One region of the Bacillus sp. EB106-06-01-XG163 genome, then DNA from elsewhere that is predicted to be linked to it. Evidence: riboswitches for the same ligand, from Rfam matches in the RefSeq annotation. Region 1 holds a riboswitch; each other region holds the start of a gene.

Region 1 (9,146 bases):
ATATTATGACTGAGGAAGTTGAAGCGATGGAAGACAGACACCAGGCCGGCGCAGCCATCTTTACACAAGCCGGCACATATGCGCCGACACTCGGCGTTTTGGGTGCGGTCATCGGCCTTATCGCGGCTCTTTCCAACATGAACAATACCGAGGCGCTCGGACATGCCATCAGTGCGGCGTTTGTCGCCACCCTTCTCGGGATTTTCACAGGATATGTACTATGGCATCCCTTCGCCAACAAACTGAAACGCAAATCAAAGCAGGAAGTCAAACTGCGTGAAATCATGATCGAAGGCGTTCTGTCAGTGCTTGAAGGACAGGCCCCGAAAGTGATCGAACAAAAACTTCTCATGTATCTTCCTGCGAATGAACGCGCAAAAGTCGCTGAACAAGAAGGAGAGGCAAACAATGGCGAGAAAAAAGAAGAAGAAGCATGATGACGAGCATGTGGATGAGTCTTGGCTGATCCCGTACGCGGATTTGCTCACCCTTCTTTTGGCTCTGTTCATTGTATTGTTCGCCATGAGCTCGGTCGATGCGGCGAAATTCCAAATGCTGTCTAAATCATTTAACGCCGTGTTTACCGGAGGCACGGGTGTTCTTGAATATTCAAGCGTCACCCCTCCTGAAAACGAAAAAGACGGCGTTGATCAGTTAAAAAAAGACAAGGAAAAAGATAAAGAACAGAAAAAGAAAGAAAGAGAAGCAGCCGACCGCGAAGAACTTGAAGGCGTGCAAAAGCAAGTCAATCAATTTATAAAAAATAAAAAGCTTGAAACTCAGCTGGAAACAAAGCTGACTAAAGAAGGACTCTTAATTACCATTAAAGACAGTATCTTTTTTGATTCCGGACGGGCGGATATCCGTCAGGAAGATATTCCGCTTGCCAAGGAAATCTCGAATCTCCTTGTGCTGAATCCGCCAAGGAACATTATTATCAGCGGACATACGGACAATGTACCGATTAAAAACTCACAATATCAATCTAACTGGCATTTAAGCGTCATGCGGGCCGTCAACTTCATGGCTATTCTCACGGAAAACCCGAAACTTGACGCAAAAGTATTCAGCGCCAAAGGTTTCGGAGAGTATAAACCGGCCGTGTCGAACAAAACCGCCGAAGGGCGCAGCAAAAACAGGCGCGTCGAGGTATTGATACAGCCTAGAAACGCCGCGACTGACCAAAATCAGTAATATAAAAAAGGAAGCCTTTCAAATGGCTTCCTTTTTTATTTCTGATGAAAATGTTTAGCGTTTAACCCCACTCTTTTCAGCATTTCCGTACACATTTCTATCTCTTCATCACTCAACACACTGATCATTTCTTTAATTTCGTCAGCATGATCAGGGAAAATATCGTCCAAAAGACGGATTCCCTTTTCGGAAATCTGTGCGAAAGTCACTCTTCTGTCAGTCGGCGAGGCTTTTCTGATGAGAAGTTCTTTTTTCTCTAATTTGTCAACAACGTATGTAATACTTCCGCTCGCTAATAAAATTTTGTCGCCGATCTGCTGAAGCGGCTGGTTGCCTTTGTGGTACAGCAGCTCAAGCACCGCAAATTCCGTCGGGTTCAGGCCGTGCTTATGAATATGTTTATTCATATGGTCGTTAATAGATCGGTACGCACGTGACAGTACAATAAATAATTTCAATGAGTTTTCTGTTTTATCCGTCATACATTCAATCATCCTTTTACAAAAGAAACCGTTACAGAGAAACATTAATAAACAAAATGAAAAATGTCAACAAAAATGTTTCCAAAATTTCTCTTCTTTTTGTCAGACCTTAATAAAATAATTTGTTTTTCTATCATTTTGGTTATTTTTTCTTATTAAAGAAGTATAAAAATGATATAATACCTCTATTCAAGTGTAATGTTGGAGCGATGCAGAGTGAATACATTTAAAGGTGCCCGGGGAAAGATCAAGCTTTATCTCATATTGGTGATCATCCCGGCACTTATTATCAGCTTTTTCATTTATGAAAAAGAAAAGCAGAAAATAGCCGATAAACACATACAGGAAGCCAGTATGATGCTCAACCTTCACCGCAATAAGCTCAATTATTTAATCGGTGAAACAAAAGCCCGGATGACAACACTTGCGATCGCTGTCGATAAGCCTGTCAATGAAGAAAAGATCATTGACATTCTCGATCAGGCTTTTGAGGATGAACCCAGATTCAGCGGTCTGTATATGCTGAATTCCAAAGGTGATGTCATCGCAAGCACGACTGATCTGAAATCAAAGGTGAATTTGGCCGACAGACCGTATTTTACGAAGGCGAAAAAGACGAAAAAAACGGTCATCACAAATGACTACTCCAGCAGAATTACAGGCCAGCGCATCTTCACGATCTGCGTGCCGGTGTTAGACGCAAAACGGGAAGTCACGGATTATTTAGTAGCCGCCATACAAGTCGATTATTTGAGAAATATGATCAATATGCTGAGCCCTGACGTTTATGTCAAGGCAACCAATCAGAATAAAGTGATATTTGCCAGCGGACGGGCTGATCAATCAGAAGGTGTGAAACCGGTCAGCGGCTATCTGGATGATATTAATTGGAATATCAATGTTTATCCGAAACCGGTTGAGCTGAATGAGCTGACCAAAAGCGTGCTGCTGCCGATGTCCAGTATTGCCGTGCTGCTGAATATTCTGTTCATCCTCGTTCAATATTATTTGCTTAAGCGCAAGACCCAGCTGGAGCGCGCTCAAAATGAAGCGCAGAAATTGGAGCTTATCGGAACGCTTGCCGCCAGCACCGCCCATGAAATCCGCAACCCGCTTACAGGGATCAGCGGCTTCATTCAGCTTTTGCAGAAAAAATACAAATCGGAGGAAGATCAGCTGTATTTCTCAATTATTGAGCAGGAGATTAAACGGATCAATCAGATTGTCAGTGAGTTTTTAGTGCTTGGAAAACCTACTGCTGAACGGTTGGAAGTGAACTCGCTGCAGGATATTCTTGATGAGATTATGCCGATTATTTATTCTGAAGGGAATCTATACAATGTGGAAGTGAATGTGGAGATTCTCGTCAATCGGCCGCTCAAGGTCAACTGCACGAAAGACCATATTAAACAGGTGATTTTAAATGTCGCGAAAAACGCGCTGGAATCCATGCAGGAAGGCGGCCGGCTGTCCATCTATTTAGAAGCCCGCGATCATAAAGCAGTCATTAAGGTGGCCGACAACGGAATGGGCATTTCTGAAGATATGCTTGAGCACATTTTTCTTCCGTTTGTAACGTCAAAGGAAAAAGGCACCGGCCTCGGCCTTGTCGTATGTAAACGAATCATGCTGATGTACGGCGGTTCGATTGACATTCAAAGCGAAGTCGATAAGGGCACAGAGGTCACCATTACCCTCCCTGCCGCTTCTCGATGAAAAAAACACCCTGATCGGGGTGTTTTTTATTTAAAGAAGAGTATGTGTAAGAGGATATACCAGAGGAACGGCATCATAGCCGGCAGATAGTACGAGGCGCTTCGTGAGCCGTGCCAGCGGAAAAATGTGCTGACTGTACGCGGTCATCTTTCGGATGCGGCGCTTGATCAGGAAGCGCATTCAGTCTTCGTTATCTGTTTTATCATCCATCATTTGTTTGCTTCATATGCAGGCATGACGTCACCGCGGGAGAACAAGCCTATTTTCTTCACAAGGCCCTGTATTCCTTGGTGATGTGTACGATCACGGTTTACCAGCTGCTGATACGCGTTCATCAGACAGTCCAGTTCCTGGCTGTGCCTGATCGTGTCATATCCTGTAAACCCTTGCCTGTTAGCCGCATCTATCATCATTTTTCTTTTTTTATCAATAGATAGAAGCAATTTTTCTTGTTCAGAATAACTGCCCATTCACTTCACCCCTCACCGCTAAAAGAATAGGAAACAAGTTTGATTGGGTTATTGAGCATTATTACAGATTATACTTTATTTGTAAACATTTTTTTACTAAATAACTTATTTTTTCATTTCATATTGGAATCTTTAGCATGAATAAGAGAATAATACCCATTCGGGTAATGATATAAACAGAATGCGGCATATTCAAGAATTAAAAAACAGCCAAAGCTGACTTTATATTACAATAAAAAACCTCTCATGCCGGTGGGTGCATGAGAGGTTCGGGCGTCTATCAGTTTTGCACACTTTCATTTTCGTAAATCGGCACCCAGCCCTCAGTCGTCACGAAGATTCGGATTGCGACGACCCGGCGGTCTTCCTGAAGCGTAAAGTAGTGGCGGATGTTCTCCGGAACTGAAATCAAATCTCCCGGATTTAAACGGACGTCGAAAAATGTGCCGTCTTTGCCTTGAATGACGAAGATGCCGTGTCCGCTGACGATAAAGCGGACTTCATCATCCGTGTGGTGATGTTCTCTTTGGAAATTTTTTAATAATTCATCAAGATTCGGCGTGGTGTCTGATAAAGAAATGACATCCTGAGACTGATATCCGCGCCGGGCTGAAATGTCCTGAATCTCCGTGTCAAACGCCGCGAGAATCCGTTCTTTTTCATCTTCGGTTAGATCGTATTTTTCCGAAAGCTCAGACGGAAGTTTTTCAATGTTCCACTGCTCATAGATCACCTCTTGTTCGTCTAAGAAGCGCGCTACTTCTTCCTGATGTTCAATGAGCGTATTTTTTTCGTCATGAATTCTGATGGTCGCCATTTTCTATTCCTCCTTTTATTTTACCAGCTGCGGCCGAAGTGACAGAAGCTTGAGGTGACAGCTGAATAAAAATTCATAGGCTTCCAGCACCCTTTTCGCTTCAAATGCGGTCCGCCCCCATGCCGTAATGCCGTGATTGCGGATTAACACCGCGCCTGAGCCGGCGGCCGCATGGTGCGCGAAGTTTTCGGCCAATGCCGGGATGTGCGCCGGATTGTCAATGATCGGAACGGTCACGGACGCGTTTTCCTCCCATAATCCGAGCGCCTTAATCATCTCCTGCCCCTGAAAAGTGATTTGTTTTTCATCCCCGTAAAGCTCTGAGATGACATTATTATTGACGGTATGGACATGCAGACAGCAGCCGGCGTCTGTCTTTTGGTATAAGTAAGTATGGAGAAGCGTTTCTGCTGAGGGTTTTAAAGAATGGCCGGTCTCAGCGGGCTTCCCGTTCTCATCGATTAAGAGAAAATCTTCATCTGTTTCTTTTCGTTTGTCTTTTCCGCTCGCCGTAACGAGGAAAGTCAGCGGCGCGTCGGATACTTTGATGGAAAGATTCCCGCTCGTTGCCGGGAACCAGTCTCTTTCAGCCAGCTCGCGCTTTACCTCGGCAAGTTCGCGCCAGCGTTCTTCTTTTGCAGCCATGCCTGCACCTCCCCGATGTTTTCAATGCCTGTTTTCACCTCATGAAAATCTTGAAAAGGCAGATGCCGGAGGCCGAGTTCTTTGCATTCAGTCATTAGATAATCTCTCGCAAAGCACATATCGGATAACTTTGCAGCCTCAACATCCGTGACCGAATCACCGATCATAATGAGAAATTTCTGCTGATCGGATAGCTTTCGGATGACTGACGGTTTGCAGCAGCCGCATTGATTGGTGCAATCTCCGTCACAGGCATGCGGCCAGTCTATATGAATATATTCATTGTCAAAGGATGCATGATTGCAGAAAATCCGCTCCTTTTCTACGATCCCTTCCAAAAGCGGATGCACAAAAAAGTCCATTCCCCCGCTTACGATATAAAACGGGAGGCCGTTTGACCGGACAAACGAGACAAAATCCAAAAAGCCGTCCCGTATTTTCGCATCCTTCAGGATAAAGCCGGTCAGTTCTTCTTTTAAGCTGCTCGGCAGCAGTCCGAACATCCGTCCGACTCCTTCTTGGATTGATATGCTTTTAGACAGAACACCGTCTTTTAATTCAAGCCACTCAGGAGGCGCGAATTGTTTCATCATGCTGACAATGTTGTCGTTCATGGTGACCGTTCCGTCGAAATCACAAATAATCAGCGGTGTGCGGGTCATACGGCTTCCACCCTTCCCCATTTGTCTAATGCGAGCTGAAGATCTTTGCACGACGCGGCTTTTTCTTCAATCGGCTGCGCTTCAAGCACCGCATCAATGATGGCGCGGAACGCTTTTCCGCCGCCCTCGGCTCCTTTCGGGTGGCCGTGAATGCCTCCGCCGGCATTGATGATGTGATCGATGCCGAAATCGCGCATCAACAATGGCACCATACCGGGGTGAATGCCTGCTGACGGGACGGCAAACGACGGATGAAAGACATCGTCTTTTACACATTCATCATGGATTGCAAGCGCGGACTCCTTCGGAAGAGCAACGGATCCGTAAGGTGACGGAAATAAACTGAAATCAGCGCCGCAATAGCGGTTCAGCTTGCCGAGCAAAAGCGCATGCGACAAGCCGTAAACGGGAGATGATGTGAACGCGCCGCTGACTGCCGGATGCGCCATGATCGGAAGCGGGATTTCCCTGTCCTCAGCAAGGCTCTGCATCACATCTAAACCGTAAGCAAACACATTCAATAAAAGCGCGTCCGCCCCGAGTTCTGCCGCGCGCCTCGCTTTATCCCGCAATTCAGCGGTCCTTCCCGTAAGGTTTACGGCATACAGCGTTTTATGCCCCGTTTCCTCCCGGGTTTCCTTCAGGACTTGTTTTCCTTCGATAATGCGGGTTTCAAACGGAGCCAGTTCATTTTCAAAGAAAATTTCATCATCTTTAATCAGATCCACGCCGCCGAGCGCCTGCTGTCTGAGCTGTTCTTTAATGTCGGCGAGATCCCGTCCGATCACGCCTTTAAATATGCTCATCAGAAGCGGTCTTTCAAATTCGCCCAGCAGTTTGCGGATGCCGTATATACCGAATTTCGGCCCGGGAAGGGAGCGTTTAAACCCTTCGGAAAATTCAAGATCAGTCAATTTTATTTTTCCGTCCAGTGACAGCTTTCCGAATACCGTCGTCAGGACGGCCGGAATATCTCTTGAAAAATTCGCCTCGGGATAGGCGATGGTGATGACGGATTGTGTTTCGTTTTCTGAGGTTCCTTCTTTCTCCTCAACTTTTACGACCCGCCCTTTATGTTTTCTGAGCTGTTCCTGCTTCACCAGGGGCAGGTCAGTCCAGGAGCCTACCGTCAGCCCCGCCGCAATCTGTTCCGCCCGCTTTTCACTGTCCGTTGTGTCTGTCAGAAGATATGTTGCCAATACTTCGCTCATGCGTGAACGCCTCTCTTTCTTTCGCAAAACATAAAAAAACCTCTTCCGTATGAGCAGAAAGAGGCTTCGTGTTATGTCCGAATCTTATCTCTCAGCTCCTGCTGCAAGAATTAGCACCGTGCTTTATCAGTCGGTTGCCGGGCTTCATCGGGCTCGTCCCTCTGCCTGCTCTTGATAAGAATAATGATTTTATAAAGTATTTTGAATTATCGCATTGTTATTCTGATATGTCAATGCTTTTTCGGGTGAAAAGATTCAGTTTCCCGATCCGTTCCGCAGCTTCTTTAAGTCTTTCTTCACTTGTCAGAAGACCGACTCTTATATAGCCTTCCCCCCATTTTCCGAACCCGTTTCCGGCAGCGACCGCGACATCCGCTTTCTCGAGCAGCAGGTCTGAAAACGACTGTGACGTATAACCGTCAGGCACAGGGAGCCATGCAAAAAAGGAGCCCGCCGGAGCCGTCACATCCCAGCCGATATTGCGGCAGGCTTTAATCCATGCATTGCGTCTCGATTCATATCTGTCATTTTGCGCCGCGACGCATGCCTGATCCGCTAAAAGTGCGGCTGCCGCCGCCTGCTGCGCTGCGGGAAACAGGCTGACAAACATATGATCCTGATAAAGGTTGATCGCTTCGATGACAGAAGCGTTTCCGACGGCAAAGCCGACCCGCCAGCCCGCCATATTATACGTTTTGGACAAGGTATAGATTTCGATTCCCGTCTCTTTTGCGCCTTCGGTCTGCAAAAAGCTCAGCGGTTTATGCCCGTCAAAGCCGACGGCTCCGTACGCGAAATCATGAACGACACAAATGCCGTTTTGCTCCGCAAAGCCGACCGTCTCCTCGAAAAACGCCTCAGTCGCCACAGCGCCGGTCGGATTATTCGGATAATTGAGATACAGCAGCTTCGCTTCGCTCCGCACCTTTTCAGGAATTACGCTGTAATCAGGGAGAAACCCTCTTTCTTCTGTCAGCGGCATCATTTCCATTTTCGCTTTCGCAAGGGCGACGCCCGACCAGTAATCAGGATATCCGGGATCAGGCACCAGAATGGTATCTCCCGGGTTTAAAAGACATTGCGGAAGCTCAACAAGTCCCGCCTTGCCTCCGAACAGCACGGCGACTTCCGTTTCCGGATCAAGCGTGACCCCGTACTCCCTTTCATAAAATGCAGCGGCTGCTTTTTTGAAGCTGTAAGCGCCCCGGAATGATGAGTATTTATGATTTTCCGGCCTTTCGACGGCGCGCTTCATTTCTTCAACGATATGCTGAGGCGTCGGCTGATCAGGGTTTCCCTGCCCTAAATTGATGACGTCTCTGCCTTCTTTCAGCTTTTGATTCACTTTTTGCACCAATGATGCGAAAAATTGTTCTGGCAGCTGTTTGAGTACATCTGAGATTTCAAAGTTCATATTTTCACCTTCTAAAAATGTCTTGAAATGATAGTCCATCATCATATATGGTTAAATAAAAAAAGTAAAGAGAAACTTGAGGTGTTAAAAAATGAAATGGACCGTTTCCTGTTTGCAATTTGATATTTCATACGGAAATCCTTCAGAAAACTTTAAAAAAGCAGAATCTTTGATTGAGCAAGAAAGCCGCCATGCGGATGTAATCGTGCTTCCTGAGTTGTGGACGACCGGCTATGATCTCACACGGCTAGACCAGCTGGCGGATGAAAACGGCAAAGTTTCGGAACAATGGCTTAAAGAAACGGCAAAAACATACAACGTACACCTCGTTGCCGGATCTTTTGCGGTCAAAGAAGGCGAAAATGTCTATAACACCATGTACATCGCCGATAACAGCGGACAGATCGTGAAGCGGTATCAGAAAGCCCATCTGTTTCAGCTGATGGATGAACACCTTTACTTGTCAGCAGGAAATAGCGACGGTTCCTTTGAGCTTGACGGTGTCAAGTGCGCCGGGCTGATCTGCTATGATATC
Region 2 (11,015 bases), on a different contig from region 1:
TGACAGTCCTGAATTCGTAAACGAGTCTCCGTATGAAAAAGCGTGGATGATCGTCGTGGAACCGGCTGATGCTGAAGAAATCGAAAACCTCATGACTTCCGAGCAATATGACGAAATGACACAAGAAGACTGATCGGATAGCAAAGGGGCCATTTGGACATTCTATCTGTAACGGGAGGTGTCTAAAATGGCTTTTGATAAACAAAAGGTCGATGTGACGGAGAACGTTACGGGCCGCTTTCAAAACGGCCGGTTTTCCTTGTTTCATGAAAATGAAGCCATCGGCGAGATGACAGGCATGGACCAGTACGAGCTCAAACAGGGCTTTTCATTTGAAAATCAAAAATTTTATAAAACAGCCGATGTCATAAACGGCAGCGATCCGAAATATGTCGATTGCGATTATGAGAATGGCTGGTGTTAACAGTTGGCGGTGAATTTCACTGCCTTCTTTTTCAATCTGACGCTAAAACAATCGGCAGGTGACGCGCTTATGTACAACGGAGATGAAAAGGTCATTATCGTAGAAGGAAAATCTGATAAAATCAAAGTCAGGGAAGTGCTCATCGAACCCGCGGAAATCGTCTGTACAAACGGGACGATCGGCCAAACCGAACTGGAAGATTTGGCGGACCGCCTGTTTGACAGAGACGTCTATATTTTAACGGACGCAGATGACTCCGGAGAAAAATTAAGAAAACAGCTGAAACGGGAGCTTCCCGACGCGCGCCATATTTATATAGACAGAACATACAGGCAAGTCGAGTCGTGCCCGGGCCATCATCTCGCATCTGTGCTGATCAGAGCCGGCTTTGATGCTGACACTGTATTTTTGAAAAAGAACGACCTGAGGTGGTAAACATGAAAGAACTCCAAGAAAATGAACTCGAATCGATTCAGGATGACGTTTATCTCCTGTATTTGTACACCCCGTTTTGCGGCACATGCCAGCTGGCGTCCAAAATGCTAACTGTCGTCGAAGAAATGCTGCCCGGCGCCGCCTTCTATAAAAACAACGTGAATTATTCCCCCGCATTCGCCAAAGCCTATCAGATTGAAAGCGTTCCGTGCTTTTTGCTGTTTAAAGGCGGAGAGCTTGTTGAGAAAGGATACGCCTTCCGCTCCGTTTCCTATTTATATGAGCTGATTAAACAAAAAACATCGCAAACGTTCCCGATGTGACAATATTTACAGGAAAATGTCGTGCGGTTTATAAAGGGTTCTGTCCGTTAAAAAGAGAAAGTGTATGTATGGCCATTAAAACGGGAGGTTATACGAGTGGAGAAAATAGAAGTTTCAGAGAATGACGGACAGCATCTGTTTTTGAAACCGCTATTAAACGCCTCAACGCTGCTGATTACATTCCAAGGAGAAACAGAAGCCTTAACGGTCTCAATTAACGGACAGGGAGAAATGAGAAAAACGTCGGTTTCAAAGGAAAAATCTAATTTGACCTTTTACGGAAACCAGACGGAAATCATTCATCTTCTGCATGGTGATGTCTCTTTGCAAAAGCTTATCCAAAGCGGAAAACTCAAAGTGAAAGGATCATTCAGAGCTCTGCTGAAGCTGGAGGCCATCCTCTGGCTGACAAACGGATTTTTTCAGGCGATCAGTAAACGGCCGTAACTCAATCTACTATGTGACAATAGCTTCCAATATTTATTTTATTGACTTTTTATCATTCGCCGTGCTATTCTACAGTAAGAATTTCCGGACGAAAATACGATATGTTTTCTCTTATCAAGAGAGGTGGAGGGAAGTGCCCTATGAAGCCCGGCAACCATCAACAATGTTGAAATGGTGCCAATTCACTCGAAGCGGTCTGCTTTGAAAGATGAGAGAAAGGCCTTTTTCAATAAGCCTTTCTGCTCATTTTTGCAGAAAGGCTTTTCTTTTGCGGAGAAACCCGGAAGATTTCTTAGAATAGTGTAAGGCGGGTGATTGCTTTGATCCATCTTCAAAATGTTTCAAAAATTTACAAAGCGAAGCATGGGGATGTCAATGCTGTCCAAGATGTCACTCTTGATATCAAAAAGGGCGAAATATTTGGAATTATAGGATATAGCGGAGCTGGTAAAAGTTCCTTAATCCGTCTCCTGAACGGCCTTGAAAAGCCGACGTCGGGAACCGTGGAAGTCGCGGGGACGGAATTAAATAAAGTAAGCAGCCGCGGGCTGAGAAAAGCGCGCCAGGAAATCAGCATGATCTTCCAGCATTTTAACCTTCTGTGGTCGCGCACCGTCCGGGAGAACATTATGTTTCCGCTGGAAATCGCCGGCGTGAAAAAAAGCGAACGGGTCCGCCGCGCTGATGAATTGATTAAACTGGTCGGATTAGAGGGGAAAGAAAAATCTTATCCGTCGCAGCTGAGCGGCGGTCAAAAGCAGCGTGTCGGCATCGCCCGGGCGCTCGCCAATAATCCGAAAGTCCTTCTGTGCGATGAAGCGACATCAGCGCTCGATCCGCAGACGACCGATTCAATTTTGGATCTTTTATCCGATATAAATGACAGACTCGGCCTGACGATCGTGCTCATTACCCATGAAATGCACGTCATCCGAAAAATCTGCAACAGAGTCGCAGTCATGGAAAACGGGAAAGTCGTTGAAGAAGGCGAAGTACTCCAAGTTTTCAGAAACCCGCGCGAACCGATGACCAAGCGTTTCGTTCAGCAGGTGACAGAACCAGAGGAGACGAAAGAAACCATCCAGCATTTTCTGCAGGAAACAGCGACAGGAAAAACGATTCAGCTTTCATTTGTCGGGCAGGCAGCCGAGCAGCCCCTCATTACGGAAATGATCCGAAACTTTGATGTGGACGTCAATATTCTGCAGGGGAAAATTTCACAGACGAAGGACGGAGCCTACGGTTCTTTATTCATTCATATTGACGGTCAGGAAAAAGAAGTAGAAAACGTGATCCGGTTCATCAAAGACAAACAGGTAGAAGCAGAGGTGATCACAAATGTTTGAAAAATGGTTCCCGAACGTTGATATAACCGAGCTGTGGACGGCCACATACGAGACCCTTTATATGACGGTCATCGCTTTAGTTTTTTCATTTATCATCGGAGCGGTTCTCGGTCTTCTGCTCTTTTTAACGGGCAAGGGAAGCTTATGGGAAAATAAAATCATTAACACCGTGATTGCGGCGGTCGTTAATATTTTCAGGTCTATTCCGTTTCTTATTTTAATTATTCTGCTTCTCGGCTTTACTAAGATTTTGGTCGGATCGATTTTAGGACCGAACGCCGCATTGCCGGCGCTGATTATCGGCTCCGCGCCGTTTTACGCCCGTCTTGCGGAAATTGCGCTCCGGGAAGTCGATAAAGGAGTCATCGAAGCTGCCAGATCAATGGGAGCAAAGACATCGACGATTATCTTCAAAGTGCTGATTCCTGAATCAATGCCTGCGTTAATTTCAGGCATCACCGTTACGGCCATCGCCCTGATCGGATCTACCGCCATTGCCGGCGCCATCGGTTCAGGCGGACTCGGAAACCTTGCATATGTAGAAGGCTACCAGTCCAATAATACGGATGTAACGTTTGTAGCGACAGTATTTATACTCATCATCGTCTTTATCATTCAGATTATCGGTGATGTAATTACAAATATAATAGACAAAAGATAAGGGAGGATTTACATTGAAAAAGATTGTATTAAGTGCGCTGCTGCTTGTGTTCGCGGGAGTTTTGGCCGCCTGCGGATCAAACGGCTCGAATAAAAAGGAAATCGTCGTCGCCGCGACAAAAACACCGCATGCTGAAATCTTAAAAGAAGCGGAACCGCTCTTGAAGGAAAAAGGCTACACATTAAAAGTAAAAGTGCTGAACGATTACAAAATGTACAACAAAGCGTTAGCTGATAATGAAGTGGATGCGAACTACTTCCAGCACGTTCCTTACCTTGAACAGGAAATGAAGGAAAATAAAGATTACAAACTCGTGAATGCCGGAGCCGTTCACCTTGAGCCATTCGGAATTTACACGAAAAAATACAAATCACTGAAAGACCTGCCTAAAGGCGCGACCATCATCATGACTAACAATGTCGCTGAACAAGGCCGTATGCTGGCGATGCTTGAAAAAGCCGGACTGATCACACTTGATCCGAAGGTGAAAACGATTGAAGCGACTACGAAAAACATTACGAAAAACCCGAAAAACCTGACATTCAAAAAAATCGCCCCTGAATTAACGGCGAAAGCATATAATGAAGAAGAAGGCGATGCAGTCTTCATTAACGTCAACTATGCGATTCAAAACAAACTGAATCCGTTAAAAGACGCGATTGAAGTGGAATCAACGAAAAACAACCCGTACGCAAACATCATCGCCGTACGCAAAGGTGACGAAAAATCAGAGAAAATCAAAGCGCTTATGGAAGTGCTTCACTCTAAGAAAATCAAAGACTTCATTGAGAAAAAATACGACGGAGCCGTGCTTCCCGTATCTGAATAAAGCGAAAACCCCGGATGAGTCATCCGGGGTTTTTTTCGGGTATTAATCGGAGAACTGTCCATAATAAAAGGGAAGGTTAACTTATTGGAGGGAATGGCAGTGGCTCAATACCAGGATAACGGCAAAAGCGTGCATGACGCGTTAAAACAATACAAAGAAGGTTTAGGCATATTTGAACAAAAAATGCCGATGATGGGGCGGAAGTTTAATGAATTTACTGAACAGTGTTTCTCAGCGGATTCATTAACTGAAAAAGAGAAACAATTAATCGCTCTGGGCATCAGCATCAGCGCTCAAGATGAATTTTGCATGATTTATCATACGAAGGGCTGCCTTGACCAAGGGGCCACAGAAGAAAACATCCTTGAGGTCATCAGCGTCGCGGCGGCATTCGGGGGCGGCGCGGCTCTCAGTCAGGGAGTGACCCTCGTGCAGCAGTGCATTCAGGAATTCGGACATACGACGCATTAGAATGAGCAATCGTGTGAATACCGTTTTTCAGATAAAGCGAGCGCCGGTTTCCGGCACATTCGAAAGGATTCAGGGGCACACACTCTTTGGCCGGAGCAGCGGATCATTGTTACAATAGAAACAAATATTATGAAGGGATTGATTCATTATCTGCACCAGCCACGAGAGACTGGACCTTGACTATACGCCTGAAATGGAAAAAGCGATGCAGAAGTCACACGGCATCGGCTACGAGGAATACGGACGGCGTCTTTCAAAAAGGATGGAAGTCGAACGGCAGAGGGAGCTTGAATATCAAAAAAGCAAGTTCCTCGCAGCGCAGCTTAATGAGAAAATCGGTCAGTAAAAAAGGGTGGATTTCCGCCCTTTTTCTGTTTCAAACAGCTTTAATTACGCCTTGATCTTTGATAAACTTTAGGAATGTTCCGGGTAATATAAAAAGTTGTATTTACTTTTCATTTGTTATAAAATTAGAATGAGAATAAATTGAGAATAATGATTATATATTTTGGAGGTATAGATATGGCTGCTTCAACATTAACGATCAAGGATCTTCACGTTGAAATCGAAGGAAAAGAGATCTTAAAAGGTGTAAACCTTGAAATAAAAGGCGGCGAATTCCACGCTGTCATGGGGCCGAACGGCACCGGTAAATCCACGCTCTCAGCAGCGATTATGGGACACCCGAAATACGAAGTTACAAAAGGCAGCATCACGCTTGACGGCAAAGATGTACTGGAAATGGAAGTGGACGAGCGCGCTCAGGCGGGTCTTTTCCTTGCGATGCAGTATCCAAGCGAAATCAGCGGTGTGACAAATGCCGATTTCCTTCGCTCTGCGATTAACGCACGCCGTGAAGAAGGCGATGAAATTTCTCTTATGAAATTCATCCGCAAAATGGACGAAAACATGGAGTTCCTTGAAATGGACCCTGAAATGGCGCAGCGTTACCTGAACGAAGGTTTCTCAGGCGGTGAGAAAAAACGCAACGAAATCCTTCAGCTTATGATGATCGAGCCGAAAATCGCCATTCTTGACGAGATCGATTCAGGTCTTGATATCGATGCGCTTAAAGTCGTTTCTAAAGGAATCAACAAAATGCGCAGCGAAAACTTCGGCTGCTTAATGATCACTCACTATCAGCGCCTTCTGAACTACATCACGCCTGATGTCGTTCACGTTATGATGCAGGGACGCGTAGTGAAATCCGGCGGCGCGGAGCTTGCACAGCGCCTTGAAGCGGAAGGTTATGACTGGATTAAACAAGAACTAGGCATTGAAGACGAAACTGTAGGCCAAGAAGCGTAAGCGTTAGGGGGATAATCATGACATTGGAAACGAAACTAACCGTAGATCAGGAATATGTCAAAGGCTTTTCCGAAAAGCATCAAGAACCTGCCTGGCTGAAAAACCTGCGCTTACAGGCTCTTGAAAAAGCTGACGATCTGCCGCTGCCTAAGCCTGATAAAACAAAAATCACAAATTGGAACTTTACAAAGTTCAACAAGCATACAGTAGAAAATGCGCCGCTTGCTTCTTTAGAAGATTTAGCTGATGAAGCAAAAGCGCTGATCGATATCGAAAACGAAGACAAAACGTTATACGTGCAGCGTGACCAAACGCCCGCTTTCCTTTCTCTTTCTAAAGAACTGAAAGACAAAGGCGTCATCTTTACGGACATCTTAACGGCTGCCCGTGAGCACAGCGACCTCGTTGAGAAGTATTTCATGAAAGACGGCGTTAAGGTCGACGAACATAAACTGACTGCGCTTCATGCAGCATTAATGAACGGCGGGGCATTCCTTTATGTTCCTAAAAACGTTCAGGTGGAGACGCCTGTTCAGGCCGTTTACGTTCATGAAAGCAATGACACGGCATTGTTCAACCACGTGCTGATCGTCGCTGAAGACCACAGCTCCGTCACTTACGTTGAGAACTACATCAGCACGGTGAACCCGAAAGAAGCGGTATTCAACATTATCAGTGAAGTGGTCACAGGTGATAATGCCAGCGTGACGTACGGTGCCGTTGACAACCTGTCAGCAGGTGTCACAACATACGTCAACCGCCGCGGAGCCGCGCGCGGACGCGACAGCAGAATCGAGTGGGCGCTCGGACTGATGAACGACGGCGACACGATTTCTGAAAATACGACAAACCTCTACGGAGACGGCACATACGGCGATACGAAAACCGTAGTTGTCGGAAGAGGAGAACAGACGGAAAACTTTACGACGCAGATCATCCACTTCGGTAAGGCTTCTGAAGGCTATATCCTGAAGCACGGAGTCATGAAAGATGCCGCATCTTCCATCTTTAACGGAATCGGCAAAATCGAGCACGGCGCGTCTAAAGCAAACGCTGAACAGGAATCCCGCGTTCTGATGCTGAGTGAAAAAGCACGCGGAGATGCAAACCCGATTCTTTTAATTGATGAAGACGATGTAACTGCAGGACATGCGGCATCTGTCGGCCGTGTGGACCCGATCCAGCTTTACTACTTAATGAGCCGCGGAATTCCGAAAGAAGAAGCGGAGCGCTTAGTCATTTACGGATTCCTTGCTCCGGTGGTAAAAGAGCTTCCGATTGAAGGAGTTAAGAAACAGCTCGTCTCCGTCATCGAAAGGAAAGTAAAATAATGAATATCACCGATATTCGTGAACAGTTCCCGATCCTTCATCAGCAAGTGAACGGACATGACCTCGTGTACCTTGACAGCGCGGCGACTTCCCAGAAGCCGCGTGCTGTCATTGAAGCAGTGGATCAGTATTACAGCAAATACAATTCCAATGTCCACAGAGGCGTTCATACTCTTGGCACGAGAGCGACAGACGGCTATGAAGGTGCGCGTGAAAAAGTCCGTAAGTTTATCAATGCGAAATCAATGGCTGAGGTCATTTTCACAAAAGGCACGACAACTTCACTGAATATGGTGGCGCTAAGCTATGCCCGCGCCAGCTTAAAACCCGGTGATGAAGTGGTCATCACCCAAATGGAGCATCATGCGAATATCATTCCGTGGCAGCAGGCTGTAAAAGCAACCGGCGCGACTTTAAAGTATATCCCGATGCAGGAAGACGGCACGCTTTCGTTAGATGACGTCCGGCAGACTGTCACAAGCCATACGAAGATCGTGGCAGTCGCTCATGTGTCAAACGTGCTGGGCACGATCAACCCGATTAAAGAGATCGCCAAAATCGCTCATGACAATGGCGCGGTCATCGTGGTGGACGGGGCGCAAAGCACACCGCACATGAAAATCGACGTTCAGGACTTGGATTGCGACTTCTTCGCGCTTTCTTCCCATAAAATGTGCGGCCCGACGGGAATCGGCGTGCTGTACGGCAAGAAAGAACTGCTTGAGAATATGGAGCCGGCCGAATTTGGCGGCGAAATGATCGACTTTGTAGGGCTTTATGAATCAACTTGGAAAGAGCTTCCGTGGAAATTTGAAGCAGGCACACCGATTATCGCAGGCGCGATCGGATTGGGAGCCGCGATTGATTTTCTTGAAGAGATCGGACTCGACGAGATTTCCCGGCATGAGCATAAGCTTGCAGCCTATGCGCTTGACCGTTTCGAGCAGCTAGACGGCGTGACGGTATACGGTCCGAAAGAGCGGGCGGGACTTGTGACATTTAATCTTGATGAGGTTCACCCTCATGATGTCGCGACTGTCCTCGATGCTGAGGGCATTGCGGTCAGAGCCGGCCATCATTGCGCCCAGCCGCTCATGAAATGGCTGGATGTATCTGCTACTGCGAGAGCGAGTTTTTATCTGTATAATACAGAGGAAGAGATCGATAAGCTCGCGGAAGCCCTCCAAAAGACAAAGGAGTACTTTACAAATGTCTTTTAATGCAAATTTAGATACATTATACAGACAAGTGATCATGGATCATTACAAAAATCCGCGCAACAAAGGGGTTTTGGATGACAGCATCGTCGTCGATATGAACAACCCGACTTGCGGCGACCGGATCAGACTGACAATGAAGCTTGACGGCGATACCGTTCAGGAAGCGAAGTTTGAAGGAGAAGGCTGTTCTATCTCCATGGCTTCAGCTTCCATGATGACGCAGGCGATTAAAGGAAAAGATATTGATACCGCCCTTTCCATGTCTAAGATTTTCTCAGACATGATGCAAGGGAAAGAGTATGACGACTCGATAGATCTCGGGGATATTGAAGCTCTTCAAGGCGTTTCGAAATTCCCGGCCCGGATTAAATGTGCCACCCTTTCATGGAAAGCACTTGAAAAAGGAGTCGCTGGCGAAAAAGGCGGCAATTAAAAGATTGGAGTGAAAATGGATGGCTAAAAAAATGCCTGAAATTGGTGAATACAAGTACGGTTTTCACGATAAGGACGTTTCCATTTTCCGTTCAGAGCGCGGATTGACAAAAGAAATCGTAGAAGAAATTTCACGCATGAAAGAAGAGCCTCAATGGATGCTTGATTTCCGCCTGAAATCTCTTGAGCATTTCTACAACATGCCGATGCCGCAGTGGGGCGGGGATTTAAACTCTTTAAACTTTGACGAAATTACGTATTACGTAAAGCCGTCTGAGCGTTCAGAGCGTTCTTGGGATGAAGTGCCTGAGGAAATTAAACAGACATTCGACAAACTCGGTATTCCTGAAGCTGAGCAAAAATACCTTGCCGGTGTTTCTGCACAGTACGAATCCGAAGTTGTTTACCACAATATGAAAGAAGATCTTGAAGAGCAAGGCATCGTCTTCAAAGACACAGACAGCGCGCTGAAAGAAAATGAAGACATTTTCCGCGAGCACTGGGCGAAAGTCATTCCGCCGACTGATAACAAGTTTGCGGCGCTGAACTCAGCTGTTTGGTCCGGCGGATCTTTCATCTACGTGCCTAAAGGCGTGAAGGTTGAAACACCGCTTCAAGCTTACTTCCGCATCAACTCTGAAAACATGGGTCAGTTCGAACGTACGCTGATCATCGTTGACGAAGAAGCAAGCGTTCATTACGTAGAGGGCTGTACGGCTCCTGTGTACACAACAAACTCGCTTCACAGCGCGGTTGTTGAAATCATCGTCAAAAAAGGCGGCTACTGCCGTTATACAACAATTCAAAACTGGGCGAACAACGTTTACAACCTAGTAACGAAACGTACGGTTTGTGAAGAAAACGCGACGATGGAATGGGTTGACGGAAACATCGGTTCTAAATTGACGATGAAATATCCGGCTGTCATTCTGAAAGGTGAAGGCGCGCGCGGCATGACGCTTTCTATCGCTCTTGCGGGTAAAGGACAGCATCAGGACGCAGGCGCGAAAATGATTCACCTTGCACCGAATACGTCATCCACAATCGTATCAAAATCGATTTCCAAACAGGGCGGAAAAGTAACATACCGCGGTATCGTCCACTTCGGACGAAAAGCGGACGGCGCCCGTTCAAACATCGAGTGTGATACGCTCATTATGGATAACAAATCAACTTCTGATACAATCCCTTACAATGAAATCCTGAACGACAACATTTCATTGGAGCACGAAGCGAAAGTATCAAAGGTTTCTGAAGAACAGCTTTTCTACTTGATGAGCCGCGGTATTTCTGAAGAAGAAGCAACAGAAATGATCGTTATGGGCTTCATCGAGCCGTTCACAAAAGAACTTCCGATGGAATACGCAGTTGAAATGAACCGTTTGATTAAGTTCGAAATGGAAGGCTCCATCGGTTAATAGTAAAACCCCGCCATATGGCGGGGTTTTTTTGTTTATTGAATAGTGAAATTTCCGTATTCGCTTGACCGGACATGAATCGGGCCGTTTAAATTGTAGTTCTTCTCTTTGACAATATCGCGGAAAACGTCGACACGGGCAACCGATTCTCTCCATTCGTCCTGGGTGTCCTCATCTGACGGATTCATCAGATCGTCATAGCGCACATCCAAGAATTTATTGAGCCATTTCTTCTCGTCAGTACCGTCTTTCGGTGACCCGCCCATTTTTTTGTTCGTGCGTTTAATCAGGGCATAAAAGGAGTCTGGATCATCGCCGTCGCCATGCTGAATCACCGTATCGTACATCACCGCTTTGGCCAAGGCCGTTT
Region 3 (11,015 bases), on a different contig from region 1:
ATAAGTGAAAAAGAGATTATTAATATAGAGAAGGAGCTCCAACTACAACTTCCTGATAGTTATAAATGGTTTCTGAGAAACTTTGGCTCTGGCGGCTTATATGGAATTGATATTTTAGGGTATGACTTTGGCGGGGCTTCGGTAGTTGAAACCACAGAGGAATATCGTAATTATTATCATTTATCTGATGGACTTGTGATATTAGAAGATATTGATTTTTTTGCTTATGCCTTAGATACTAATAAAATGAACAGTAATAATGAATGCCCTGTTTTTATTTGGGATAGAGTACTTGGATACCAAGACAAGCTAGCCGACAGCTTTATTGAATTTTTCTACAGAAGGTTGCTTGAAAAAAAAGAAAACTGGGAAGAAGATGAAGACTGGGACGATTAATAAAAGAAAGCTCTCTTTTAGAGAGCTTTTTTCAGATTTTCAATTTTTAACAGGCTTTATAATGAGCAAACAGGCATTACTCAAAATACTCGCCGCGCCTATCCAAAGCAGCCATTGTGTTGCGGTCAGCCATGAGGCAGTTAGGATAAAGAGTCCAATGGCAATTGATATATAATTGCCGGCTCGGTCCAGTTTATGTTTGCAATGAATTTTATATTTAGTATGAGAAATAAATTGATCAATTTTATCTTTCAGCTCATAGCATTTTTCCTTCATCTTATCCTCTGTTTCTTTTACTTTTCGATAAAGCATATTATTCATCGTCTGTACTCCCATATCGCCGTTTTGAAAATTCAGCCATGATTTTTTCTTCATAGTCATCTGAGATGAATTGTGCCTGATCTTCAACTTTCAAATGTGCTTTTTCTTCAAAACCATCCTGTTCTTCACCATCAAAACGATAAAGTTTTTGCAATAGCCTCCAGAATGTTTCAATTTCATCAGTTGTGAAGTCATGAAACATATCCGCTAAAAAATAGGTGGATTTTTCTGAACAGGAAATTAACGCTTTTTTTCCTTCAGCGGTAATCTCAATATTGATTGCACGTTTATCCAGTTTGCTTGGCACAGTGTGAACATATCCTTTTTTCGCGAGGCTTGAAATTAATTTGTTAGCGGTTTGTTTTGTTGTGCCCAGCTTTTTAGCGATATTCATAAGTGTGGTATCTTCCGTCGGTAAATGGGCAATAGCAATAAGAGTCATGTGCTGTCGGGAAGTCAACATTTCTAAGTATTCGTCCCCCCGAGCCTGCACTTTATTGACAACCGAAAATAATGATGCGTAACTTTGTTGCATAACATGCAGTTCCTTCATTAGTAATTTAATATCCATAAGTTATCTCCCATCTAAGATGTCACCATGTTGACAGTTACAATATACATCACAAAAGGAAATTAGTCAACATGGCGACTAATAGTAGCAGGTGCGGCTGTTTTCAAAAATATCACAGGCAGTCGGAGTGTTTACAAAAGGGGAAATAAGTATAATAAATGCGAAAAGGGCATTAATCCAAAGTGAGAAGGTGTTTGACATGCAGAAAGTGAACTGGTCAGAACAGTATGAATGGTTCAATAAACAAGATGAAAAAGACGGGCGTTTAATGGCGCTCCTTCGTCATGAGCTTACATATGAGGAAGTCATACGGTTATATAAGAAAGGGTTTTATTTGAAATCTAAAGAAGGGGATGTTTCGTTAAGTAAGAACGATATCCATCGTATGTTTGGGGTTGAAGAGAGAAAGGGCGGCACATCTTGATGAACGGGAAGAGAAAAACCCTTCCCGCTTTTCATGGAAGCTGTTATTCTTTTTCCAGCATGGAAGTCAGCCATTCTCTTAATGCAGTTTTCTGTACATACCGCTTTCCGTTTCTCGTGATATGCGGAATGTCGGAGGTGTCGGGCACGATTTGTTTCGCTTCTTCCTTGGTAACTCCGAAATAATACCAATATAGAAGTGTAAATCTTTTTCTTTAATGAGAATGTGGTCAGTGTGTTCATGAGGATCAGGTGATTTAAAGTTTTTCAATCCGTCTCCTATGAAATATCCGGCTAAAGCGATTCCGATGCCGGTATGATATCCATACAGCAAACCTCCAATAAACGTTATCACTTTTTATACGGTGAAGCCGGCCGAAAGGATTCAGCCTTCATCAAAACCGCTCGGCGTTTATTGCGGACGGTTTTAATTGCTGAGCTTTTCCACCTGCACCTTTCCGGAGAAGAAAACAGCGCCTCCTCCCATATCCGCCAGCCGATCGGGCGTGAGCGAATTGACGAGCTGTTTTTTATCATCCATATCGGCCCAAAGACCTTGGCTGACTGCAACGCCGGGAAGCACCTGTTCGCCGACCGAAGCTGTTAATTCACACTCGCCGCGGTGATTCCAAACTCTAACGGTTTCCCCGTCTTCTATGTTCCGGCGTACAGCATCCTCTGTATGAATAAAAAGCTTTGGCGCTTTTTCTAATTTTACGTGTTTTTCATTATTCGAAAATGTTGAATTTAAAAAATTATGATTCGGTCCCGGGACAAATAAAAGCGGAAAATCACCATCGCTCTCAAGAGGGATATGTGTCGGCAGCGCGGGATAACCGTCCTGTTTCATCTTTTCCGAATATAATTCAATTTTTCCGCTCGGTGTCTTGAGCTGTCCCGGAAAAAGCGGTTTTTTCCGTTTGGCTTTCATGAAGGAATGGCGTGAGAGCGCTTCGTAATCAATATCCTCGATATACGGATTGTCGGGAAAGTCCAGCGCCTGTCTGATCAATTCTTCATCGGAATCCTGAAGCTCCTGCTCGGTAAATCCCATTGCTCCGGCAAGCAAACGGAACACTTCCGTATTCGATTTGCTGTCCCCGTAGGGTTCGATCACCGGTTTTTGCAGCTGAATAAAATGATGCCAGTAAGACGTGTAAAAATCCGTGTTTTCAAAAGCGGATGCAGCAGGGAGCACGATATCCGCATATTTGGCGGTTTCCGTTAAAAACAGATCGTGAACGACTGTAAATAAATCCTCCCGCAGCAGGCCTTTTCTGACTTTATTCGCTTCCGGCGCAACCACTGCGGGATTCGTACCGTAAATAAACAGGGAGCGCACGGGCGGTTTTGTTTCTAAAAGAACGCTTCCGAGCCTGTTCATATTAAATGATCGTGGCTTCCTGCCGTAAAGCAGATCAGGCCGCTGGAGCGCTTGTCTGTTATAGTTTAATACCGCGCTGTTGTGCTTGATTGCGCCTCCTCCGGTGTTGAGCCACTGTCCTGTAACAGCCGGAAGGCAGGCAACGGTGCGGACGATCATTCCGCCATTGTCATGGTGCTGAATGCCGTTTCCGATCCTGATAAGGGAAGGGGAGGTTTCCCCGTACATTCTCGCAAGGCGTCTGATATCGTCGGCTTTAACGCCTGTAATAGCAGAAACCGTTTCCGGATCATAGTGTTTAACATGCGCTTTTAATTCGTCACTGCCTTCGGTGTATTCTGTGAGAAATGCTTCATCGTGAAGGTTTTCGTCGAATAAGACATGCATGATACCGAGGGCGAGTGCGGCATCTGTGCCGGGGCGAATGGGAATAAACCAATCGGCAAGCCGGCCGGTTTGGTTCTTATGTACATCGATAACGACAATTTTAGCCCCTTTTTTCCGGGCTTTTTGGGCAATCATGACTTGGTGCATATTCGTGCTGACGGCATTGATTCCCCAAAAAATAAAGAGCTTTGCATGTATGGTCTCTTCCGGATCAGTACCCGCTCCTTCACCCATTGTATAGTTATAGCCTTCAGATCCGGCTTTGCTGCAGATCGTCCGTTCGAGATGACTCGCTCCGAGACGATGGAAAAAACGGCGGTCCATTCCCTCTGCCGCCAGTTTTCCCATATTGCCGTAAAAGCTGTACGGAAGAATGCTTTCCGCTCCTTCTTCGGCAATAAGCTCTTTCCAGCGCGCACTGATCGTATTGATCGCTTCCTCCCAGGAAATAGGCGCAAACGCGGCTTCACCTTTTTTACCGATCCGTTTTAACGGAACGGTTACGCGCTTTTCATCATAAATGCGCTCAGCCATGTGTCTGACTTTGTTGCAAATATTCCCTGATGTGACCGGGTGATCGGGGTCTCCCTGAATGTTAACGATTTTTCCGTCTTTTTTTGTCACAAGCAAGCCGCATTGATCGGGACAGTCTAGTGAGCATACCGACTTAAAGACCCCGTTCGGCTGTGTTGCAGCAGAATTCATAGCCCATTTCTCCTCTTTGTTTATATTGTAAGCATTATAACATTTCAAAATCGAACGTCAATTCAGAAAAAAAGTGTTGACATCACGGAAAGACTTTTCTATGATGAGTTTATTCTTTTAAACAGCCTGACAATTTCATCATTTTATTTTCTATCCAGAGAGGTGGAGGGACTGGCCCTACGAAACCTCGGCAACATTTATTGTGCCAATTCCAGCAAGCGTACGCTTGAAAGATAGGAAAGAATGATCTATACATATTTGTGCGCTTCAAGCGCATAAAGACGGTATATGAATCTCTTTCCTTCTTTGGGGAAAGAGATTTTTTTATGACAAAATTTATGTGAAAAGGATGTTTTGCACCATGACGGTTTTAATTACCGCACCATATCACGACGAGGGGCTGAAGGAGCTGACTGAGCTGTTCGGCCGGACTGTGCACCGGCCGTGGAAGAAGCACGGCCGGGCCTATCGGGAAGATGAATTGATCCGAATGATTCAAGAGACAAACGCGTCGGGGCTTATCACTGAACTTGATGAGGTGTCTGAGCGTGTTATTGACATATTGCCTGATTCCGCTTTTATCGGTGTCTGCAGAGGAATGCCGTCTAACGTGAATATTGCGGCGGCGACTAAAAGAAAAATCCCCGTTTTCTTTACACCGGCCCGCAATGCCCAGGCTGTTGCTGAAATGTTTATCGGAAATGTGATTTCATTTTTGCGTCATACGTATTCTTCCCATCAGTGGCTGAAAGACGGGAAGTGGAATGGTGATTATTTGCAGGCTTACGTCAAATTCAGAGGAAATGAGCTGACGGGGAAAACAGTCGGCCTTATCGGTTTCGGAGCCGTCGGACAGAGAATCGCCCGGCTATTGGCCGCTTTTGACTGCAAGGTGCTTTACTATGATCCATTTGTCCATCATGAAAACCGGGAGTATGAAAAAACGACGATTGAACGGGTATTTTCTGAAAGTGATATTGTTTCCGTTCACTTGCCGCGTACAGAAGAAACCATCGGCCTTATCGGCGCCCGGCACTTTCAATTGATGAAACAGGAAGCTGTTTTTGTCAATACGTCAAGAGCGGTGGTTACAGACAGGGAAGAGCTGCTGCGGGTGCTGAAAGAACGGCGGATTAAGGGAGCGATCCTTGACGTGTTTTATCACGAACCGCCTGAATCTTCTGATTATGAATTGATCTCTTTGCCGAATGTGTTAGCGACTCCCCATTTAGCGGGCGCAACATTTGAAGTGGAAGATCATCATGTGAAGATTTTAAATGAAGCGCTTTTCAAATGGAAACAAGATCAAACCTGCTCAATACGTGAACTTTATAACAAAAGAGAACTTGAAACGGAAGGAGGAGGCTGTAATGGCTGAACAAAAAGGCTACCTTGTATTTGACATCGGGACGGGGAATGCGCGAGTCGCAGTCGTGACTGCCGGCGGCGAAGTGACCGCGCTTGAAAGGGAAGACATTGAATATGTGACGGATCCGCTTTATCCGGACGGACGATATTTCTCACCGGAAAGATTATGGACGCAAATCAGCGCTATGGCAAGGAAGGTTATTGCCAAAAGCCCACATATTACATTAATCGGAATCACCTCCACAAGCCAGAGGCAGGGAATTGTTCTGATCAATAAAGGTAAAAAGGCATTTCTCGGTCTGCCCAACATTGATAACAGAGGGCGTGAATGGGAAGACGGGATTGAGGCAATAGAAGAAGTGCATCAGCAAACCGGACGTCTTCCGAGCGCTTTATTTTCCGCCATGAAACTTGTCGGATTAAAAGCTAGACAGCCGTCTTTATGGAAAGAAGTGAAGTACATCACAAGCATCAGTGACTGGGTGACATTTGAGCTGAGCGGTATTTTAAGCTATGAACCGTCACAGGCTGCTGAAACACTGCTGTTTGACGTAAGGAAAAAGGCGTGGTCAGAGAAATTATGCAACATCTTCGGTGTGCCTTCTGCCATTCTTCCTTCACTCGTCCGATCTGGGACGGTTGTCGGAATGTTAACGTTTAAGAAAGCGGCGGTTCTCGGCCTTTCTGAAAGAGTGCCTGTGATTGCAGGCGGGGGAGACACACAGCTTGCCATCAAAAGTGCAGATGCAAAGCCGGGAGATATCGTCATCGTATCCGGCACGACGACGCCGATTACAAAGATAACAGCGGAGACCGGAACCGAAAGTTTAGAGAATGCATGGCTGAATTGCCATACAGAAGAAGGTCAATGGCTTCTTGAAACGAATCCGGGTGTAACAGGACTCAATTATCAAAAATTAAAATCCATTTTTTATCCGAATGAATCCTACGGCGTTATGGAACGGGAAATCGCAAGTCTGCCGAAACATGATCATGCTTGTATTTCTGCGTTAGGCTCCTATTTATCGCCTGAGAAAAACGCACTGGCAAAAGGCGGATTTATTTTTGACGCTCCGCTGTCCCAAAACTTAAGCAGAGCCCATTTTGTCAAAGCCGCACTGCTGGAAATCGCTTTTTCAATCAAATGGAACTATGAGGCGTTAACAGAGGTGGCTTCCTTTTCACAAGATGATGTGAAGGTGTGCGGCGGCGGTTTCCAAAGTGATGCTTTGACGCAGTTTCTTGCTAACCTTCTCCAAAAGAAAATCTATAAGAGAGAGGGGTTCAGCCAGGCATCCGCAATGGGAGCGGCGATGATTTGCAACGAAGCTCTCGGTGTGAACGCAGAGCTTTCGAGCCGCACAAAGGTAATTGAGCCGGAAGCGGATCAGACGGATCTCTTCCTATATGAAGAATGGAAACATACGCAAAAATTATTTACTCATTTTCAGCCGGCGGTGAAAGCCTGACTTGGGGATGAGATGACAACATGAAAGATTGCTGAGGAGGAACAAAAATGCTTAATAAAATAGGAATTCCAAAACAGCTCGCATGGGGATTTTTGGGAGTCGTGCTGTTTATGATGGGGGACGGCCTTGAACAAGGCTGGCTCAGCCCGTTTTTAGTTGAAAACGGCTTGACGGTACAGCAATCAGCATCCCTGTTTACAGTTTACGGTATTTCTCTCGCTGTGGCGTCTTGGTTTTCAGGGGTCTGCCTCGAAGCCTTCGGCGCAAAGCGGACGATGTTTATGGGGCTGTTGTTTTACGTTATCGGAACAGCCGCATTTATCGCATACGGATTTGAAAATCTTAATTTGCCGGTGATGTATGTCACGTATTTTATTAAAGGGCTGGGTTATCCGCTGTTTGCCTATTCTTTTTTGACATGGGTGATTTACCGGTCGCCGAAAAACAGGCTCAGTACGGCGGTCGGCTGGTTCTGGATTGCATATTGCTGCGGGATGTTTGTATTCGGTGCTTGGTATTCAAGCTGGGCCATCAAATCCTTCGGCTATTTGAATACACTGTGGAGTTCAATTTTCTGGGTCTGCCTCGGCGCGTTTTTTGCTTTGATTTTAAATAGGGACCGCTTTGAAAAGAAAAAGGCAGATAAGCGGGAAAAGGCGCAGGAATTAATGAAGGGAATCACCATCCTTGCTGAAAATCCGCGCGTGCTCTCTGGGGGGATCATTCGGATCATTAACAGCATCGGTACATACGGATTTCCGGTATTTCTTCCGATGCATATGGCGCAGCACGGCATTTCTACAAATGTATGGCTTCAAATTTGGGGAACGATCTTTCTCGGAAATATCGTCTTTAACTTGATCTTCGGCGCAGTCGGCGATGCCTTCGGCTGGAAAAAGACTGTCATGTGGTTCGGGGGAGTGGGCTGCGGCATTTTTACTCTTTTATTATATTATGCTCCTGTTGTATCACATGGGAACTTGCTTTTCGTCAGCATTGTCGGTTTTATATGGGGAGGGCTCCTCGCCGGGTTCGTTCCGATCGGGGCTATCGTGCCGACGGCGGCCGGCAGCGATAAAGGTGCTGCCATGTCTGTGTTAAATCTGGCTGCGGGCCTGTCGGCATTTGTCGGCCCCGCGCTTGCCTGGGCGTTCATCGGACTTGTCGGCGCACAAGGCGTTGTATGGATTTTCGCAGCGCTCTATTTCGTAAGTGCAATCTTGACAAATCAAATCAAAATACCTGAAGAGAAAACGGCAAAACACAATAAAGCATTGCCTGAATACGCTTCTTAACAGCAGCGCCCCGAAAATTCGGGGCGTTTTTTTACAGCTGCTGAAGAAACCCGGCAAAGCGCTGAATTTGTTCACGTAACGATTGTTTGTTTTCGTGAAATTGTTTGAAACGATGTCCGTTTGCTCCGGACGGATGCGGGAAGCCTTCCAGAATGACCGCATGACCCATTCTGCCGTTCTTCTTCAGCATGCGGCAGGCTGATTCTGCTGCTTTGCCGAGAGGGATAAGCAGAATGTCCTTTTTCATCATTTCTATTTCATCCGGAAAACATGTCAGCGCGTAACGGCTGAGAAGAGCTGACCTGCTGATTGCCGGCCGATGTCCCGTATAGTTTTTCTGTTTATAAAAAACAGGGTGTTTGATAACGGACGTTGTATGAAGCAGCTCCCGTTTTGAATCAAATAACCGGGATGAATCCTCAACGTGAAGCGCGGCCGGCAGACCGCATTCATTAAGCATTTCGATGATGTTCTGCCTCGTTGAACCGGAAAGTCCGGCCGCTTTTTTTGTTTCATAGGCTATCGTTTCAAAAGTTTCGCCATCTTTTAAAAGCTGTGCCGCTTTTTTGTAAGCCAGCTGCATTTGAAAAAAACCGGGTGTGATTCCGGAAATGGCAACGACTGCATAAGGGTTAATATATTCATTATGAGGCGAATAATACAAATCCAGATCTCCGTCCTTAGCTAAATGGAAAGCCGGAGTCAGCAAATCCGATTTTGTAAACCCTCCCGAAGAAGATAGTGCTTTAAGCTGCTGCAAAAAATGCGCAAGCCGCTCACGATCGCAAATCATGTTATGCCTCCTTGGATCCGCGCCAGTTTCTCTTAGTGTCATCAAAAACGTCGGATGACATGCAGGCTCATAAACCGCTTTTACCGGCGTTCCAGAGCATTTTCAGCACGTGAGGCGTTCCTTTAACTTCGGCTGCCGTCGTTTGCACGGCTGTTTTTTTAGTAAGAAAGTCTTCCTGCAGTTCTTTCTGCTTTTGTGATAACAAACGGGTTTCTGTTTTGATTTCATCAATGGACGTCTGCATGGACGCTGTCACGGCGTTAATCTTCTTTATATCAGGCGCTGTGTTTCTTTTAAAATGGACGGCGGATACGGCTGCATAAATTAATGCGGCAGCCGCAACGGCAGCACTGATATACAAAATGATGATCATCTGCTTTTCACTCCTTTTTTTCAGTTGATACCCTTTACGGATCGTGTTGAATCATTTTATTTGCTAATTGTTTTTTTTCTGCTTATAATGTGAAATCGTACATAAGGACATTCAGAAAGGGTGAAAGACGTGGAAAGTTTACAAAACAAAACGGCTCTTATCACGGGTGCGGGCAGAGGAATCGGCCGCGCCGCCGCTATCGCTTTAGCCAAAGAAGGAGTCAATATCGGTTTAATCGGCCGCACAGAAGCAAATGTCGAAAAGGTTGCGGAAGAAGTGAAAGCCCTTGGTGTAAAGGCATCATTCGCTGCTGCCGATGTAAAAAACCAAAAAGAGGTTGAGCAAGCCGTCTCCTCTATTAAAGAAGAACTCGGTGAGATTGACATCTTGATTAACAATGCCGGAATCAGCAAATTCGGCGGATTTTTGGATCTTACGCCTGAAGAGTGGGAAGACATCATTCAAGTGAATGTAATGGGTGTATACCACGTGACACGCGCCGTTCTACCTGAAATGATTGAGAGAAAATCAGGAGATATCATTAATATTTCTTCTACGGCGGGCCAAAGAGGCGCCGCGGCGACAAGTGCGTACAGCGCTTCTAAATTTGCCGTTCTCGGTCTGACTGAATCTCTCATGCAGGAAGTCAGAAAACACAATATCCGTGTCAGCGCAATGACTCCGAGCACGGTTGCCAGCGACATGTCTATTGAATTAAATCTGACAGACGGCAATCCGGAAAAAGTCATGCAGCCTGAGGATCTTGCAGAATATATGGTTGCTCAATTGAAATTACATCCGCGCATTTTCATCAAAACTGCCGGTTTGTGGTCAACTAATCCTTAAACAAAAGGGGACCTGTCTTCGTGACGGGTCTTTTTTTGTTTCCGCAACCCGAATAAATGGGCATTAAGATCCGTTTTTGCAGAAAAAAGAGTGAAAAAGAAACCGATATCAGCTATAATTAAACTAAATAAACTATGTACCAAATGTTCATTAAAATTATTTTTCCCCGCCTCTAAAAAACAAATCAATACAAACCAAACTGTCCGAACAATAAAAGGGAAAACGGGATAGAAAGAGAATATTTAGTACATGGAATAATTTGTTAGAAGGAAGGGTGTGCACATATTGAAAGAAGAAAAAAGAAGTTCAACCGGTTTTTTAGTGAAACAAAGAGCTTTTTTAAAGCTTTACATGATTACAATGACAGAGCAGGAACGGCTTTACGGACTGAAGCTTCTCGAGGTGCTGCGTTCGGAATTTAAACCCATCGGTTTTAAGCCGAATCATACCGAGGTGTACCGTTCACTTCACGAACTATTGGATGACGGGATTTTAAAGCAAGTAAAAGTGAAAAAAGAGGGAGCCAAACTCCAGGAAGTCGTTCTCTATCAATTTAAAGACTATGAAGCTGCGAAGCTTTACAAAAAACAGCTGAAGACAGAGCTTGACCGCTGCAAAAAGCTGATAGAAAAAGCCATTTCAGATAATTTTTAAATCCGGCCGGAACGCACCCGGCCTCCCGGG

The links. Region 1 has a riboswitch for S-adenosylmethionine ahead of mtnW (2,3-diketo-5-methylthiopentyl-1-phosphate enolase). Riboswitches for the same ligand answer to the same signal wherever they lie in the genome.
Region 2: another riboswitch for S-adenosylmethionine. It lies ahead of metN (methionine ABC transporter ATP-binding protein MetN); the one in region 1 lies ahead of mtnW (2,3-diketo-5-methylthiopentyl-1-phosphate enolase).
Region 3: another riboswitch for S-adenosylmethionine. It lies ahead of AC3WTF_RS03860 (2-hydroxyacid dehydrogenase); the one in region 1 lies ahead of mtnW (2,3-diketo-5-methylthiopentyl-1-phosphate enolase).

What each region holds. Positions count from the first base shown of each region.
Region 1 covers NZ_JBYTDS010000004.1:603-9,748, forward strand. The annotation lists gene motA (flagellar motor stator protein MotA) at 1-437, shown strand, start outside; gene motB (flagellar motor protein MotB) at 409-1,194, shown strand; gene mhqR (MarR family transcriptional regulator MhqR) at 1,230-1,676, opposite strand; gene kinD (sporulation kinase KinD) at 1,875-3,392, shown strand; gene spo0E (aspartyl-phosphate phosphatase Spo0E) at 3,602-3,862, opposite strand; gene AC3WTF_RS05850 (1,2-dihydroxy-3-keto-5-methylthiopentene dioxygenase) at 4,143-4,679, opposite strand; gene AC3WTF_RS05855 (methylthioribulose 1-phosphate dehydratase) at 4,695-5,324, opposite strand; gene mtnX (2-hydroxy-3-keto-5-methylthiopentenyl-1-phosphate phosphatase) at 5,282-5,986, opposite strand; gene mtnW (2,3-diketo-5-methylthiopentyl-1-phosphate enolase) at 5,983-7,197, opposite strand; SAM riboswitch class I at 7,279-7,378, opposite strand; gene AC3WTF_RS05870 (pyridoxal phosphate-dependent aminotransferase) at 7,415-8,611, opposite strand; gene AC3WTF_RS05875 (carbon-nitrogen family hydrolase) at 8,703-9,146, shown strand, end outside.
Region 2 covers NZ_JBYTDS010000006.1:169,373-180,387, reverse strand. The annotation lists gene gcvH (glycine cleavage system protein GcvH) at 1-133, shown strand, start outside; gene AC3WTF_RS09695 (YusG family protein) at 188-424, shown strand; gene AC3WTF_RS09690 (toprim domain-containing protein) at 494-859, shown strand; gene AC3WTF_RS09685 (thioredoxin family protein) at 862-1,182, shown strand; gene AC3WTF_RS09680 (SCP2 sterol-binding domain-containing protein) at 1,279-1,629, shown strand; SAM riboswitch class I at 1,738-1,844, shown strand; gene metN (methionine ABC transporter ATP-binding protein MetN) at 1,950-2,975, shown strand; gene AC3WTF_RS09670 (methionine ABC transporter permease) at 2,968-3,636, shown strand; gene metQ (methionine ABC transporter substrate-binding lipoprotein MetQ) at 3,650-4,465, shown strand; gene AC3WTF_RS09660 (carboxymuconolactone decarboxylase family protein) at 4,559-4,936, shown strand; gene AC3WTF_RS09655 (YuzK family famiily protein) at 5,130-5,282, shown strand; gene sufC (Fe-S cluster assembly ATPase SufC) at 5,459-6,244, shown strand; gene sufD (Fe-S cluster assembly protein SufD) at 6,262-7,575, shown strand; gene sufS (cysteine desulfurase SufS) at 7,575-8,795, shown strand; gene sufU (Fe-S cluster assembly sulfur transfer protein SufU) at 8,785-9,228, shown strand; gene sufB (Fe-S cluster assembly protein SufB) at 9,248-10,645, shown strand; gene csn (chitosanase) at 10,681-11,015, opposite strand, start outside.
Region 3 covers NZ_JBYTDS010000002.1:339,724-350,738, forward strand. The annotation lists gene AC3WTF_RS03830 (SMI1/KNR4 family protein) at 1-396, shown strand, start outside; gene AC3WTF_RS03835 (hypothetical protein) at 436-717, opposite strand; gene AC3WTF_RS03840 (MarR family winged helix-turn-helix transcriptional regulator) at 710-1,288, opposite strand; gene AC3WTF_RS03845 (hypothetical protein) at 1,488-1,712, shown strand; partial or broken gene AC3WTF_RS03850 (hypothetical protein) at 1,756-1,982, opposite strand; gene AC3WTF_RS03855 (molybdopterin oxidoreductase family protein) at 2,139-4,187, opposite strand; SAM riboswitch class I at 4,335-4,427, shown strand; gene AC3WTF_RS03860 (2-hydroxyacid dehydrogenase) at 4,549-5,565, shown strand; gene AC3WTF_RS03865 (FGGY-family carbohydrate kinase) at 5,558-7,024, shown strand; gene AC3WTF_RS03870 (RbtT/DalT/CsbX family MFS transporter) at 7,072-8,319, shown strand; gene AC3WTF_RS03875 (hypothetical protein) at 8,351-9,112, opposite strand; gene AC3WTF_RS03880 (DUF948 domain-containing protein) at 9,180-9,485, opposite strand; gene AC3WTF_RS03885 (3-ketoacyl-ACP reductase) at 9,615-10,331, shown strand; gene rtp (replication termination protein) at 10,617-10,985, shown strand.